Regions from separate parts of the Planococcus sp. NCCP-2050 genome, predicted to be linked through region 1. Evidence: riboswitches for the same ligand, from Rfam matches in the RefSeq annotation. Region 1 holds a riboswitch; each other region holds the start of a gene.
The links. A riboswitch is a leader RNA that binds a small molecule or an ion and turns the genes downstream of it on or off. The one in region 1 is predicted to bind lysine.

Region 1 (5,379 bases):
CGGCAAGGATCTCCGTTCGGCTTTCGTATGTTATAGATTTTTGATGAATAGGCGGATGACATCGGCGCCGCCAATGATATTGCCTGCTGCTGTTCCTAAATTGGTAAGGACTACAACCAGCAGAACCCGCGTAACTTTATTGTCCCAGAAGCCTTTAATCGTAAATACGTCTTTTGAAAGGGTTTCAAAATCTCCGACATTCGGCCGGCGTATATACGCTTGGGCAAGGCCCGAGAACCAGCCTGCTGCAAGCAAAGGGTGCAGTGCGCCGATTGGACCTCCGACAAATGCAGTCAAGATGGCAAACGGGTGGCCAAACGCCACCGCTGCTCCGATTGCACCAAGCGATGCAGTCCATAGCACCCAGCTGATGGTCTGGTCGATTCCCGCTGCCGGATTGTTGTAAAATGTAATCGCAATTAATGCGACCAACACGAGCGGAATCATCCAGCCGATAATTTTCGGCCATTTCGATTTCTCCGGCACTTTTGATAGCTTCGCTAAATCATGTTCGTTGTGTATTTCTTTAGTGATTCCCGGTACATGGGCCGCTCCAAGAACCGCCACGATTTTTTCGCCGGGAGCCTCTTTGATCTTCTGGGCTAGATATTGGTCCCGCTCATCGATAAGCGGTTTTTTCAACTTTGGAAAAGACTGCGTGAAATCATCCAAGACCGCGTTTAACGTATCCTGCGATTTCATCTTTTCTAGGTCTTCCTCTGAAATGGTTTCTTTGCTGAAGATGCTGAAAAACACCGAAGTCAGAAGCTGCGCTTTACCCATGACACCAAGATTCCCCCAAATCCGCGAGAAAGTCACTTGGATATTCCGGTCAGCCAGCACTAATTCAGCGCCTGTGTCTTTTGCCGATTCAATGCCTTGAATCATTTCCTGTCCCGGTTTGATGTCGAATTGATCAGCCAACCGGTTCTGGAAAGAAGAAATGGCCAAGTTCATCAATAATAGACTGGCTTTCTTTTCTTTTAACACTTTGAAGATGTCCGTTTCTTTCCATTTGCTATTTTCAGTAACGGACTGGTAACGCTGTGCATCCAACTCGATGCAAACCGAATCCGGGCGTTCCTGTTCAATGACGGTTTTTACTTGTTCCGCACTTTGCCGGGAAACGTGGGCCGTACCGATTAAAACAATCTCGCGGCCGTCCAGCTGGATGCGTGTAATATTTTCTTCCTGCATGAATTTACTTCCTTTATAGAACCTAATTTCCCCTCGCGCACTGCGTGAAAAGACTGTCTATTTCAATAATGAATCACATTGCCAAAAATATCAATGCCCGACTCTTCAGTTCTTCAATTTTCACGGATCCCCCGTCACAAATCATTTGCGTTGAAGGTATCCCCGGCTTGAAGGTTACCGGCTTCAAAGCCTTTGTAGAACCAGTTCTTGCGCTGTTCAGAAGTGCCGTGCGTGAAACTTTCAGGCACGACGTAGCCGCGCGAGCGCTGCTGGATCGTATCATCTCCGACTGCACTTGCAGCAGTCAACGCTTCATCCAAATCCCCTTCTTCGAGAAGGTCCATCCCTTGTGCATGGTGGGCCCAGACGCCGGCATAATAATCCGCTTGAAGCTCGAGCTTCACTTGCAGCTTATTGTATTCCTCTTCACTCAATTGATTTCTGAGCGGCTGGACTTCTTTCATGACCCCGAGCAAGTTCTGCACATGGTGCCCGACCTCATGGGCGATTACGTAAGCCATCGCGAAATCACCGGGTGCTTGGAACTGATTCTGAAGCTCTTCATAAAAACTGAGGTCGATGTATAATTTCTGGTCTCCCGGACAATAAAACGGTCCGACTGCAGCCCCTGCTGTTCCGCAAGCAGAATTTACACTGCCATCGAAAAGCACTAAGGTCGGCTCCACGTATTCCATCCCTTCCTCTTCAAAAACCTGCGCCCATACCGTTTCCGTATCCGCCAAGACAACTGCCACAAAATCGGATAGCTCTGCTTCCTGCTCGGTTTCCACGTAAGGTTCGTTTGTCTGCGTTTCGCCTGAATCTAAGCCATTCAATATCGCTCCTGGATCTCCGCCAAGAAATGCAACAAGCAGAACAATCAGCAATCCGCCAATTCCGCCGCCGGCAACTAGCTTACCGCCGCCTCCCGACCCACGCCTGTCTTCTACATTTCCACTCGCTTTTCTGCCTCGCCACTTCATCAAACCACTCCTTCAACAACCTCTTTCTCCCGTTATACCCCTATTTACAAGTTTTCAAATCAATACACGGAAAGCCGGTATATCAAGAACCGTTCCCGAAGATTCTTTCCGGAAGCAGGCAATTCAATTTCTTCAGCCACTTCAAACGGAGTCCGCTGCGCCAAATAATCGATAAAGTCATCGGACGGGAAAAATAAGATCAAGTCCATCTCCCTCGTTCTTTGTTCATATGATTTCATAATGTTATTGACGACCGCGATGAAAATCTGTACAGAAAAGGGATTGAAGAAATAGAATTTATTATCCGTTTCCTGCACCTTGTATTCCTCAGCCAAACACTGGATAAATTGGATTCCGCCTCCTGTTTTCCGTTTCTTTTCATAAGCCTGTAAATTTTCTAGCGCCTGCCGATGAAAATGGGGATCCATTTCTATCCCGGTAGTTTGGGCTCCGAAGCGGTGATGAATGTAAAAGTTCAATCGCCCTTTCCCGCTGCCAAAATCGACGAGCCGATCCGAAGAAGATAAGGAGTACCGGTCGAACAATTGATCAAGAAGCGAATAAGGCGTCGGTTCATAGCGATTGTGATGAATCGATTCGGGAAACCCTTGCTGGATTTCCGACGTTTGGATAGTTAGTTCCTTGTCTCTTCGTTGTTCTTCCATAACACATCTCCTTTCTTTTTAACTAAATCAAATCAGCATGGCTTGCAATATTCCATTATTTTTGATATGGTCTAGCTAATTCAATATTTTCTTGCCCGGATATTCCGGGTGAGGATAGAGGTGCAAAGACCATCAGTACGCTTACCGAGGAGTATGGGATCCGTTGACGTATGCTGAAAGGGGAATTTGCCGAAGCGATGAAAGGCTCATACTAGCTATCGCTGGTTCTGCATTGAACAAATGCTGAACTGTCATATAGGAAACTATATGGAGGGCTATCTGACACAAAGAAACAAACGCATGACATTGTTTCTATGGCAGCAACGAGACCCTCGTTGCTGCTTTTTGTTTGTTAATGACCGACCCGTTTACCTCTAAAAGCAAACCAAAAAAACGAGAAAAGGGTGGTACGATGAATTTCGGACAAGTAGTGACAGCAATGGTGACGCCATTCGACGCACAAGGTGATATAGATTTTCAGGCAACCAAAAAACTAGTGGAGCATTTGATCGCGAACGGCACGGACGCGCTAGTCGTAGCCGGCACAACCGGTGAATCTCCTACGCTGTCAACGGATGAAAAAATTGAGCTATTTAAGTTTGTGGTTAAAATAACCGACGGACGCATCCCGGTCATTGCAGGCACAGGCTCTAACGATACGCGTTCTTCGATTTCGCTCACGCGCGCAGCAGAAGAAATCGGCGTGGACGGCGTCATGCTCGTGACCCCATATTACAATAAACCTTCCCAGGAAGGCATGTTCCAGCATTTCCAAGCAATCGCCGCCTCAACGTTCCTGCCTGTGATGCTTTATAATATTCCAGGGCGTAGTGTCGTGAACCTGTCTCCTGAAACCACCATTCGCCTGTCTGCCATCAAAAACATCGTGGCGATAAAAGAAGCCAGCGGCGATCTGGATGCAGCAGCGGCAATTATTGAAAATACACCGGCTGACTTTGCGGTTTACAGCGGCGATGACGGCTTGACCTTGCCAATGCTTTCAATCGGCGGAAAAGGCATCGTTTCGGTCGCAGCCCATATTATCGGGAACGATATGCAAGAAATGATTACCCTGTTCAAAGGCGGCAATGTCCAAGAAGCGGCAGCTCTTCACCGTAAACTCTTGCCGGTGATGCATGCGTTATTTGCGGCGCCAAACCCGGTGCCTGTAAAAACAGCCTTGAACTTAAGCGGCATAGAAGTTGGCGGTGTGCGTTTGCCAATGATCCCATTGAATGAGCAGGAACAGCAAGCTCTTCAGCACGTGCTTTCGGAAAGTCCAGCTAATCTTTCTAAACTTTAAATCCATTTCATTCAACGAAAAAACTGCTGAAGCAGCTTGATGCTTCAGCAGTTTTTTATGGATTGGCAGTAAGTTTTTTAAACGTTTGTTTCAAGCTGCCGCCAAGCGAAAGCTGGCTGACATCGATTCCCAGGCTGATCATCGTCTGTGCCATTTCCGGACGGATGCCGGTCAGCATGCTGTGCACGCCGACCAGCCTTAATGACTGGGTCACTCGGATAATCTGTTCTGCTACTACCGCATCGACTTTAACGACCCCGGACAAATCAATAATCAAGGTTAAGATTTTTAAACGACTGGCTTCCAGTAAGGTCTTTTCCAATATGTACTGAGCCCGATCGATATCAATTTCTCCAATCAATGGCAAAATAGCGATTTGATCGTTTACAGGCACTACCGGGGCAGACAATTTCATGAATTCGTCCCGAGCCTCCCTTAAGCTCTTCTGGTATGAATTGATATAGGCAAAGCTATAGGAATAAGCAGCGTGATCCAAAAGTGTATGAAAGTACTCCATGATTTCAAAAAGGTGCTCGAGTTTGATTTGATTGCGCATCGCTTCGGTCTTAATGATTTTGCCGATATGCTTTCGGTAAAGGGATGTCTCTGCCAAAGCAGCATCAAGCGCCATATTTTGATCGAGAAAGTAATTTCCGGTTTTTTCTCCCCAGACAGAAATTTCATCATAAGCTGTTTGCGGATCCAAAAAATGTTCAAATGACTGGGCAAGCAATCCGATAAAGCCCGCGCGAAATTCAGTAACTGCATCGATAAAACCGGCATATTCTTTTGCTTCTTCAAAACTGATGTCTTTAGAAACTTCTTCCTGTATCAATTCAGCGATGACATAGCGTTCTTCTTCCACCCGTTTGCCGAGCATTTTAATTTCTTTATCCATCCTGATCCCCCATGGTTTGAATTCAGTAGTGTTTTGAATTCATTATAACCGCCTTTCAGGTTCACGGCATACTTTTATTCAAAAGAAATTAAACCGCCTATAAGCAAGCTTGACAAGCCACCCGCACCTGCTATTCTTAAAATGCCGTCACCCGATTGCGGCCGCCCTTTTTCGAAGCGTACAAAGCTTTATCCGCCCGGCTGTATAACGTGATGCCGTTATCTTTTTCTAAAAAAGATGCCAGTCCGATACTGACAGTAATCGCTGCATGAGTCCATTCATCCCGCTCTACACGCATTCGGATTTCTTCCGCTAAGCTCTTTGCCTGCAAGT
Region 2 (5,379 bases), on a different contig from region 1:
TGCGGTTGGCTTCGAATTTCTCAATGAGTGTTTCGCGGTTCCATTGTTTTTTCAAAGGGATCGACTCCTCTTCTCCATAGAGGTGTATTTTTTTAGGGAACTGGGAAAAAAGAGATAAGGTAAGATTTTAATTAAAAAAATACCTTTTCCTTTAAAGGCAGCTCTTAATAAGACGTCTTATTTTTTCTATGCTATCATAAAATAACAACGAATATTGGAGGCGGACTCATGATATATGTAGGATTGACTGGATGGGGCGACCATCCGGATGTCTATAGCCCAGGTTCTAAAAAAACAGAAAAGCTGATTGACTATAGTGCACATTTTCCGATCGTGGAATTGGATTCTTCTTTCTATGCGGTCCAGCCTGAACGGAATATCCGGAAATGGATCAATGAAACGCCGGAAGGGTTCCAATTTGTCGTCAAAGCCTATCAAGGGATGACCGGGCATCAGCGGGGGGAGAACCCTTTCGAAAGCCGCGATCAAATGTTTGAAGCTTTTATCTTATCCATTCGCCCGTTAAAAGAGGCAGGGAAACTGGCCATGGTCTTATTGCAATTCCCGCCATGGTTCGATTGCCAAAAAGAAAATGTCGAGCAGATCCGGGAAATCACCGGAAGGCTGAAAGAATTTGACTTGGCGGTGGAATTCCGCCATCAATCTTGGTATACACCTGAGCTTCGTGAGAAGACGCTTGAATTTTTTAGGGAAAACAACCTGATCCATTCAGTCTGCGATGAACCACAAGCAGGCGAAGGGTCGATTCCATTGGTTCCCGTATCTACCCGGGAAGATAAAGTGCTGATCCGGCTCCATGGGCGCAATGTCCACGGCTGGCTGAATCCTGGCCATGGCCAAAAATGGCGGGAAGTCCGCTATCTTTACGATTACAATGAAAGAGAATTAAAAGAAATCAGCGAAGCAGCCAAGCTACTGGAGAAATCAACGGAACGGGTGTATGTTGTCTTCAACAACAATTCAGGAGGCCATGCCGCTGGTGACGCAAAGCAATTCCAGCAAATGAACGGCTTGGAATTTAACGGCTTATCACCGAAGCAGCTCGATTTATTTGACGGAGGGTTTTAATGGTCTTCTTGCTGATTGCGCTTGTCGGTTTGCTTTCAGGCATCGTTGGCGCATTAATCGGACTCGGCGGCGGTGTAATCTTAGTGCCTGCTATGCTTTTTCTCGGCACTTCTTTCATCTTTTTCCCAGAACTCCCGCCTCAGAAAATCGTCGGACTTTCTGTCGTCATGATGATTTTCACAGGTCTGTCCTCTACGCTTTCCTATATGAAAGTCAAAACGGTGGATTATCGGAGCGGGCTGATTTTCTTCGCTGGCAGCGTACCAGGAACCATCATTGGTGCTTTTGTCAATAAAAGCCTGGATCTCCCTTCGTTTCAATTGTATTTTGGATTTTTATTAGTTTTTCTGGCTTTGCTGTTATTGGTGAAAGACCGCTTAAAAGCAGTGCGGTGGTTTGTGCAAAATGGACGCAATTTCACGTTCCGGGATTCGATGAATAAGGAATACGTATACGGCTATCCTGTATGGTTTGCACTTCTTCTGACATTTGCCGTCGGATTTGCATCCGGCTTATTCGGCATCGGTGGAGGATCGATCATGGTGCCGGCAATGATTCTTCTTTTTCTATTCCCTCCGCATGTAGCGGTCGGGACTTCGATGTTCATGGTGTTTTTATCGGCTATTGTAAATTCCATTACCCATATTTCACTCGGCAATGTGCCTTGGCTTTACACATTAGCAGTCGTTCCCGGTGCTTATATCGGTGCTAAAATAGGGGCCGCGTTAAATAAAAAATTGAATTCCGATACGCTCGTCGTTATTTTGCGGATTGCTTTATTGGTTCTCGGACTGCGGTCTATTTATGAAGGAATATTTAGTTCTTAAAGAGGTGTAAGTCATGGGTGAAACCCTTCACATTTATCATACAAACGATGTGCATAGCCATTTTTCAAATTGGCCGCGCATCCGGTCGCTGCTAAAAGAGCGAAAGCGTTGGCACGAAGAAGCAGGGGATATGTGCCTTATTCTTGATATTGGTGACCACGTTGACCGTTCGCATCCTTTCACTGAAGGGACTTCAGGGAAAGGGAATATCGAATTATTGAATGATGCAGGCTACGATGCTGTGACCATCGGCAATAATGAAGGCATCACCTTGGCTAAGGAAGAGCTTGACGCGCTTTATCAGCAAGCTGATTTTGACGTCATCGTCTCGAACTTGTTTGAATTGGACGGCAGCCGGCCGAATTGGGCGAAACCTTTTCATCTAGTGGAAGCAAAGAGCGGCTTGAAAATTGGGTTGGTTGGGGCTACTGCAGAGTTTACGCCGTTTTACCGGCGACTGGGCTGGACCGTAACCGACGCAAAGGATTCTATAGTCCAGGCGGTTGAGGCCATAAAAGATCAAGCCGATCTCATTATCTGTCTGTCGCATCTCGGCATCAAAGAAGATGAGCAATTGGTGGAGTTATGCCCGGAAATCGATGTATTGCTCGGAGCCCATACGCATCATATTTTCCATGAGGGCAAAATGATCGGAAATACGATGCTTGGAGCAGCCGGCAAATTCGGCATCTATATTGGACATATTACAGTCGATCTTCAAAGCGGCGAAAAACAAGCGGAATTGATTGAGACTGCTATGCTCCAAAGTGTCGAAGAAGATTTTGATGATTTGCTGATTGCGCAAGGAAAAGAGCAATTAAATGATCCGATTTTCTATAATGAGCAAGTGCTTGACGCAGATTGGTTCAAAGACTCGAAACTCGCAGAATTGTTCGGGGAAGCGATGTTAGATTTTTCAGGAGCGGATTGCGCCATTTTCAATGCGGGGCTCTTTATGGAGAATATGCCGCTTGGAACAGCAACGCGCTATGATTTCCATAAGATGCTTCCACATCCGATTAATCCTTGCCTGATCGAATTGACAGGCGCTGAACTGAAAGAAATCTTTCTTCAATCCTTGAACGCTGAGTGGCCGACTATTGAATTGAAAGGGATGGGTTTTCGTGGGGCGGTGTTCGGCAAAATGATCCGCATCAACTTATCCATGGAAAATCATCAATTATTCATTGGCGGCATTCCGGCAAATCCAGAGGAAAGTTATAAATTGATTACTTTGGATATGTTCACTTTTGGTTATTTTTTCCCTTCATTAAAACGGGCGCCTAAGAAATACTTCATGCCTGAATTCCTGCGGGATGTTTTCAGCCAGTATTTTAGAAGCAAAGCACTTAAGTGAGTGAATATTCAAAGTATAAACTCATTTGATTTTCAAAAAAATATCGGCTATGCTAACTAAGAAATGAATTATATCGATGGGTAGAGGCTGCGGAATTTATCAGTACAATGCGCGAGTTTGACAACGTTGAACGCATTCGAAAGGAAATTTTGCCGAAGTTCTTTTTTCACAGTCAATGGAAAAAGGGCTGGGGTCATTCTGAAGAAGAATGGCACTGTCATTTGTGCTTTGCACAAATGAAGAGCTACAGGGATGTTTGATGTATTATCACACAGACGAATTGTAGAAGGCTGATTGTACCCTAACGGAGACAATCAGCCTTTTTTCTCTTCCATCCTACAAAAAAGGAGGATTTTTCATGGAGAACACGATTTTTTCAATCTTGCCGCCAATTATCGCCATTGCAATGGTGCTATTAACGCGGCGCGTGCTGCTGTCTCTTGGAGCCGGGATTGTCGCTGCAGCATTTATCTATACCTCATTTGCTCCGGTAGCCGCTTTAAAAGAGCTTTACACGTCTTTTGCAGTTATTTTCTGGGATGAAGGCTTTAATGCTTATAATGTTTTCATTATTCTTTTCCTACTGCTTTTAGGAATCATTACCGCTTTCGTCAGCTTATCTGGAGGAAGCCATGCTTTTGCTGAGTGGGCATCGACTCGGATCAAGTCGAGAAGAGGAGCAAAAGTTGTTACGGTCTTATTAGGCATTGTCATTTTCATTGACGACTACTTTAATGCACTCGCTGTAGGGCAAGTCGCACGCCCGATTACAGACCGCTACAAAGTCTCTCGCGCGAAACTCGCTTACTTTATCGATTCTACAGCCGCGCCTGTCTGCGTTATTTCGCCAGTATCGAGTTGGGGCGCAGCCATTATCGGAATCGTAGCCACCATATTAGCGGGGCAAACGTACGTCGAGTCTTCCGCTTTGGAAGCGTTCATTTGGATGGCACCGATGAACTTCTATGTGGTTGCTTCTCTTGCAATTGTCTTTTTTGTCGCAATCCGTGACGTAGACTTTGGCGAGATGAAAAAGCATGAAACCTTAGCCCTTACAAAAGGCCAATTATTCGATCCGAAAAAAACGATTCCGGGTGAAATGAAAGAAGAATTTCCAAGCCATTCCCATGGCCGGGTTCTGGATTTATTATTACCGATTTTCGTATTGGTCGTAGGAACTGTCAGTGCAATGATGTGGACCGGCTATCAAAATGCGGAACAAGTTTTTGATATCTGGCTGATTTTTGAGAATACGGATGTGCCTGCTTCTCTTCTAGTGGGCGGTGTATTGGGTGCACTAACTTCCGTCATTCTGTACTTGCTGCAAATGCGTAAAAACGAAACAGCCAATGCCGGTTGGGTAGCAAAAGGAATTTTGGCTGGAGTTAGATCGATGTTGGGTGCAGTGATGATTCTTATCTTCGCTTGGTCATTGACTTATCTGATCGATAGTCTTGAGACCGGAAAATATTTAGCAGATGTTGTTACCGAAGCTAATATGCCAACTTCAATTCTTCCGGTTTTGCTGTTTTTGCTAGCAGGCATCATGGCATTTTCTACAGGAACATCTTGGGGTTCATTCGGGATCTTGCTGCCAATTGCTGGGCAGATTATGTCTCAAGCTGAACCGGAATTATTATTGCCGACGCTTTCAGCGGTTTTAGCAGGTGCTGTATTCGGCGATCATTGTTCGCCGATTTCAGATACGACGATCCTTTCCTCTACAGGAGCAGGAAGCAATCATATGGACCATGTGATTACCCAGTTGCCTTATGCTATTACAGCCGCGTTAATTGCTGCGGTAGGGTATATTGTCATAGGGTTCACAAACTCACTTTTACTGTCTTTAGGCGTAGTGATTGTTATTTTGGCGATATTATTCATCGTCTGGTCAAGACGCACGACTATAGCTGAAAAACACAATAAACTAGTATAAATTCGAAAGCAGAGAAGTTACTTCTCTGCTTTTTTATTATTTCGCAAATAGTTTTAATTAAAAAAAACGAGAAATTATCTTTACTTTGCCAAACTCCCTCGTTATACTATTTTTAGATTAGCAATAATCTGAAAATAAACAAACTTCCTATTTTTCTGTAAGAAAAATGG
Region 3 (5,379 bases), on a different contig from region 1:
TTGCTGGCCAGTTGTTGCACCGGCAAAAGCCGTTCTGTGGTGCATCGTTCCGCCGAAACGACGGAAATCAAGAAGACCTTCTGGCGTACGGTTGAACATAACGCCCATGCGGTCGAACATGCGAATAATTCCTGGTGCCGCATCTGTCATTGCTTTAACAGGTTTTTGGTTGGCCAGGAAGTCACCGCCGTAAACGGTGTCATCAAGGTGAATCGCCGGGGAATCCCCTTCACCTTTTGTATTTACCGCTCCGTTGATCCCGCCCTGTGCACAAACTGAGTGAGATCTTTTAACTGGAACGATTGAAAACAGGTCAACGGGTGAACCAGCTTCTGCAGCTTTAATTGCTGCCATCAAACCGGCAAGGCCGCCGCCTACGATAGAAATTTTGCCTCTCGCCATTTTGGTATTCACTCCTCTTTTAGTTCACCAATAATCAAAACGTTCTTAAACGAACGCAAACAAAGCTCTGATACCAATGATAGTTAGCACCACAAACACTAGAAGCGTGAAGTAAGATGCCATTCGTTGAGATTTTTCGGATTGCGTGATTCCCCAAGTGACTAAGAATGACCAGAAGCCGTTAGCCAAGTGGAAAGTCGCTGCTGTAACACCCACAATATAAAACGCTAACATTAATGGGTTGCTCAAGATATTTTCCATCATATTGAAATCTGCTTCCGCTGCATTGCCGATCGCAACTTGGAAACGAGTTTCAAAGACGTGCCATGCAATGAAGATCACTAGGAAAACACCTGTGTAACGCTGAGCAACAAACAAAATGTTGCGCATGTAGCTGTACTTACCTGGGTTATGCTTAGACGTGAACGCTATGTATACACCGTAGAATGCATGATACATCAACGGCAAATAAATAACGAAGATCTCTAAGAAAATAACAAACGGCAAGTTCGCCATGAAGTGAGAAGCTTTGTTGAAAGAAGCTTCACCTTGTGTAGCAAAATGGTTGACGATTAGATGCTGCGTCAAGAACAGCCCTACTGGAATGATTCCTAGTAATGAGTGTAACCTGCGCATTAAAAATTCACGATTGTCCAAAACTTTTACCTCCCTCAAGCAATAATACGCAGAAAAAAGAGCAAACGATATGTTACGAAAGCATCCATTGACTGCAACCAACATCATGATACAATAATATGACATATTTATTGTACTCCGCCCCAATTGGAGCGTCAAGGCAACTAGCATATTTCTAAGTGATTCTTACTATTAATTTATTATACTGAAAGTGGGTTTGACATGACTGTAAAAGATGCTGAAACCGATCAGGAGTTCGGTTATGAAATTATACGGGACTATGTATTATCAGAAGTTCTAGGGCAGCACGAAGCCGATATCCTTTACTGGGCCGGGAAATCGCTTGCCCGCAAATTCCCTCTTTTCGCGATGGAAGAAGCACCTGATTTTTTTAGCCAAGCGAATTTTGGCCAATTGTCCTTGGAAAAGGCCGGCAAGGATGAAACCACCTATACACTCCACCCCAACAAAATCGAAAATCGTTGCTTTAAGCTTGAAGCCGGATTTCTGGCTGAACAAAAACAGAAATTGGGCGGTTTTTTGACAGAAGCCTACGAAGAAGTCCTTCCAAAAAAGAATTTAGTGCGGATTACTTTGAAAACGGATCTGCGGGAAAAAGCATAATCTCACTTTTCGAACATTCACTTAATCTTTCCATGAGAAAACCCCGATTCCATTTATCGGGGTTTTCTTTTTTATTCATCTAAACCAAAGGCTCTGTGCAAAGCATTGGCTGATTTTTGCATTTCAACAAGCGGCACAACGACCGATACTTTAATCTCTGAGGTGCTGACCATCTTCACTGGAATTTCTTCCAGGCGCAGAATATCGAACATTTGCGCTGCAACCCCCGGATTTGAAACCATGCCAGAACCGACGATGGAGACTTTCGAGAGGCCTAATTCAAATTCGCAAGAGACAAAACCGATTTCCTCTTTGTATTGTTCGAGCACACGGCGCGCTTCTTCCAGACTTTCTTCTTTGATGGAAAAAGAAACGGACGGCGGGAACGCATCCGTGATGCTTTGGACGATGATGTCTACATCGATGTGATGTTCAGCAAGCTTTGTAAAGATATTTGCCAATGATCCATTGAACGGTTTTTTATATGTGACTGTCACACGTGCAATTCCTTTTTCGAATGCGACGCCTCTGACAATAAGATTTTTTTCCACAGTGACCACCTCTTGTATAATTGTGCCGGGTTCATCGGAATAACTTGCTCTGACCGATAGGGAAACCTGGTTGTTTTTCGCAAATTCAACTGCCCGAGGGTGCAAGACGCCAGCACCAAGATTGGCCAGTTCCAGCATTTCATCATATGAAATCTGCTCGAGCTTCCGGGCACCGCTGACAAAACGCGGATCAGATGTATAAACACCGTCGACATCCGTGTAAATATCGCAGCGGTCTGCCTTTAATGCAGCTGCCAGCGCCACCGCTGTCGTATCCGACCCTCCGCGCCCGAGTGTCGTAATGTTGCCGATTTTATCAACGCCTTGGAATCCGGCAACTACACAGAAATAGCCATTGTCCAACACCTTTTCCAACCGATCTGTATGGATCTGTTCAATGCGTGCATTGCGCGGCACTGATTCTGTTTCAATGCCCGCTTGCCAACCGGTAAACGACAAAGCTTCATGGCCAAGCGCTTTAAATGCCATGGCGAGCAGTGAAATGGTCACCTGTTCCCCTGTAGCTAGCAGCATGTCCATCTCCCGCTTCGGCGGTTCTGCTGATATCTCACTTGCCAATCCCAGCAATGTATCGGTCGTTTTCCCCATCGCAGATACGACGATTACGACTCTACTGCCTTTCTCTTTTTCAGCAATAGCTCTTTCCGCGACTCCGATAATTTTTTCCGGAGTTGCGACTGATGTTCCTCCAAATTTCATGACTACCGTTTTCATTCCATTCACTCCCACATTTTTTCGATGTGGCCCTCAACATGAAAAGCAAAGACTGAATATAGCTTTGCCTGCCAATAAAAAAAGGCAGCTCACCGAGTTACCGGCAAACTACCTCTTTAGCATGTACGAATACGAAAAACGTCCATGTGAGATAGCCCTCCAGAGATAAACTCTGACAGCCCTGCACTTATTAAATGCAGGACCAGCATGCGAGTTGCAAACTTCAACACACTTCGGCGGGCGTCCCTTTCCCCATCCTTCATCGATTTTGCAAATCTCCGAATGGCTACTATTGACGTCCGCACCTCTATCATCACTTTTCCAAGTGATTCAATTATTCTTCTACGATAACATGTTACTACTCGGTTGACAATGTCTCATTTTGAAAATGCTGATAAATCGTTTGAGACAAGCCTTCCGGCATCCCCGCCTCTTTTAACTCTTCAATTGACGCTTCTTTGATGCGTTTGACGGAGCCGAAATGCTTCAGCAATTGCTGTTTGCGCTTAGGTCCGACGCCTTGCAGCCCATCAAGCGCTGACTGAATCGAGTTTTTGCCGCGCAGCTGCCGGTGGAAAGTTATGACGAAACGGTGAACTTCGTCCTGAATTCGCTGCAGCAGATAAAAAGCTTCGCTCGTACGTTTCAGCGGCACGACTTCGACTGGATTTCCGTAGAGAAGCTGTGAAGTTTGGTGCTTTGCATCTTTTGCAAGGCCCGCAATTGGAATAGACAAGCCCAGTTCGTCTTCGATAATTTCCCGAGCCGATTCCATCTGCCCTTTCCCTCCATCGATCACGATCAAATCAGGAAGCGGCAGCCCGTCCCGTAAAACTCGCGTATAGCGCCGGCGAATAACTTCACGCATTGCTGCATAGTCATCCGGCTTTGAAGCGCTTCTGGTTTTGTATTTGCGATAATCTTTTTTAGACGGTTTCCCGTCCACAAATGCCACCATGGCAGAAACTGCATCCGCTCCTTGGATATGGGAGTTATCGAATGCTTCAATGCGAAGCGGCGTTTCAATATTCATCGCCTCGCCAAGTTCTACGCAAGCACCGACTGTGCGTTCTTCCTGGCGTTCAAGCAATTGGAATTTCTCTTTGATGGCGATTTCCGCATTTTTCTTTGCCAAAGCCACCAAATCTTTTTTCTTGCCGCGCTGCGGAATAAGGACACGCATATCCAGCCATTCACGCACCAATTCAGCATCTTCGCCTTCCGGCAATAAAATTTCATTCGGCTTTACATGGTTCGATTGTTCATAAAATTGACCGAGGAAAGTCATGAACTCTTCTTTAGGGTCCCGGTAAAGCGGAAATAAAGAAACATCCCGTTCAATCAGCTTGCCTTGGCGGACGAAAAAGACCTGTACACACATCCAGCCTTTATCAATTGCATAGCCAAAGACATCCCGGTTCGTAAAGTCATTCATCGTCATTTTCTGTTTTTCCATGACTGTTTCAATATGGGAAATTTGATCACGGTATTCCTTCGCCCGCTCAAACTCCAAATTTTCAGCAGCTTCGGACATTTTTTCAACGAGGTCTTGCTTCACTTCGCGGAATCCGCCATTTAAAAAGCGTGAAATATCATCGATCATTTCCTGGTAAGTTTCTTTTTCAACCGGTTTTACACACGGTGCCAAGCATTGCCCCATATGATAGTACAGGCAAGCACGGTCCGGCATCGTATGGCATTTGCGAAGCGGATACAGCCGGTCGAGCAATTTCTTTGTTGCACTCGCTGCATACGCATTCGGATAAGGGCCAAAATACTTTCCTTTATCGCGCTTTACTTGCCGCGTAATAATCAATTTTGGATGGCGTTCACTTGTGATTTTTAAATACGGATAAGTTTTATCATCTTTTAACATGATATTGTATTTCGGATCATGCTTTTTGATCAAGTTCAATTCCAAGATCAACGCTTCTTTTTCCGAATTTGTCACAATGTATTCGAAGTCGACAATTTCTCCGACTAAGCGTTGGGTTTTCGCATCATGGCTTCCGGTAAAGTAAGAACGCACACGATTTTTCAGCACTTTCGCTTTGCCCACGTAAATGATTGTGTCTTGCCGGTCTTTCATCAAGTAACAGCCCGGCTGATCGGGAAGAATTGCTAATTTATGTTGGATCAATTCATTTGCCATTATCTCACCCTATTAAAAAACCGGGGCCATCACTGGACCCGGTTAAGAATTATGCGTGTTGGTTAACTAATTCAGCCAAAGCTTCTTTTGGTCTGAAGCCAACAACTTTATCAACTGTTTCTCCGTCTTTCATCAATAGAAGAGTCGGGATTGACATGATGCCGTATTTGCCTGCAGTTTCTTGGTTTTCATCAACGTCTACTTTTACGATTTTAACTTTATCGCTCATTTCAGCGTCTAATTCTTCAAGAACTGGAGCAATCATTTTACAAGGCCCGC

Region 2: linked by a shared signal. The riboswitch ahead of NFU07_RS15555 (Na+/H+ antiporter NhaC family protein) and the one ahead of dapA (4-hydroxy-tetrahydrodipicolinate synthase) in region 1 are both predicted to bind lysine.
Region 3: linked by a shared signal. The riboswitch ahead of NFU07_RS12385 (aspartate kinase) and the one ahead of dapA (4-hydroxy-tetrahydrodipicolinate synthase) in region 1 are both predicted to bind lysine.

The regions. Positions count from the first base shown of each region.
Region 1 covers NZ_BRCX01000001.1:1,509,627-1,515,005, forward strand. The annotation lists gene NFU07_RS07400 (TraB/GumN family protein) at 31-1,197, opposite strand; gene ypfJ (KPN_02809 family neutral zinc metallopeptidase) at 1,332-2,180, opposite strand; gene NFU07_RS07410 (class I SAM-dependent methyltransferase) at 2,240-2,845, opposite strand; lysine riboswitch at 2,953-3,131, shown strand; gene dapA (4-hydroxy-tetrahydrodipicolinate synthase) at 3,258-4,148, shown strand; gene NFU07_RS07420 (STAS domain-containing protein) at 4,204-5,046, opposite strand; gene NFU07_RS07425 (GGDEF domain-containing protein) at 5,183-5,379, opposite strand, start outside.
Region 2 covers NZ_BRCX01000006.1:35,717-41,095, reverse strand. The annotation lists gene NFU07_RS15575 (DNA alkylation repair protein) at 1-55, opposite strand, end outside; gene NFU07_RS15570 (DUF72 domain-containing protein) at 229-1,089, shown strand; gene NFU07_RS15565 (sulfite exporter TauE/SafE family protein) at 1,089-1,916, shown strand; gene NFU07_RS15560 (bifunctional metallophosphatase/5'-nucleotidase) at 1,930-3,273, shown strand; lysine riboswitch at 3,347-3,528, shown strand; gene NFU07_RS15555 (Na+/H+ antiporter NhaC family protein) at 3,632-5,209, shown strand.
Region 3 covers NZ_BRCX01000003.1:166,181-171,559, reverse strand. The annotation lists gene sdhA (succinate dehydrogenase flavoprotein subunit) at 1-402, opposite strand, end outside; gene NFU07_RS12395 (succinate dehydrogenase cytochrome b558 subunit) at 448-1,038, opposite strand; gene NFU07_RS12390 (YslB family protein) at 1,261-1,662, shown strand; gene NFU07_RS12385 (aspartate kinase) at 1,734-2,948, opposite strand; lysine riboswitch at 3,093-3,266, opposite strand; gene uvrC (excinuclease ABC subunit UvrC) at 3,307-5,100, opposite strand; gene trxA (thioredoxin) at 5,150-5,379, opposite strand, start outside.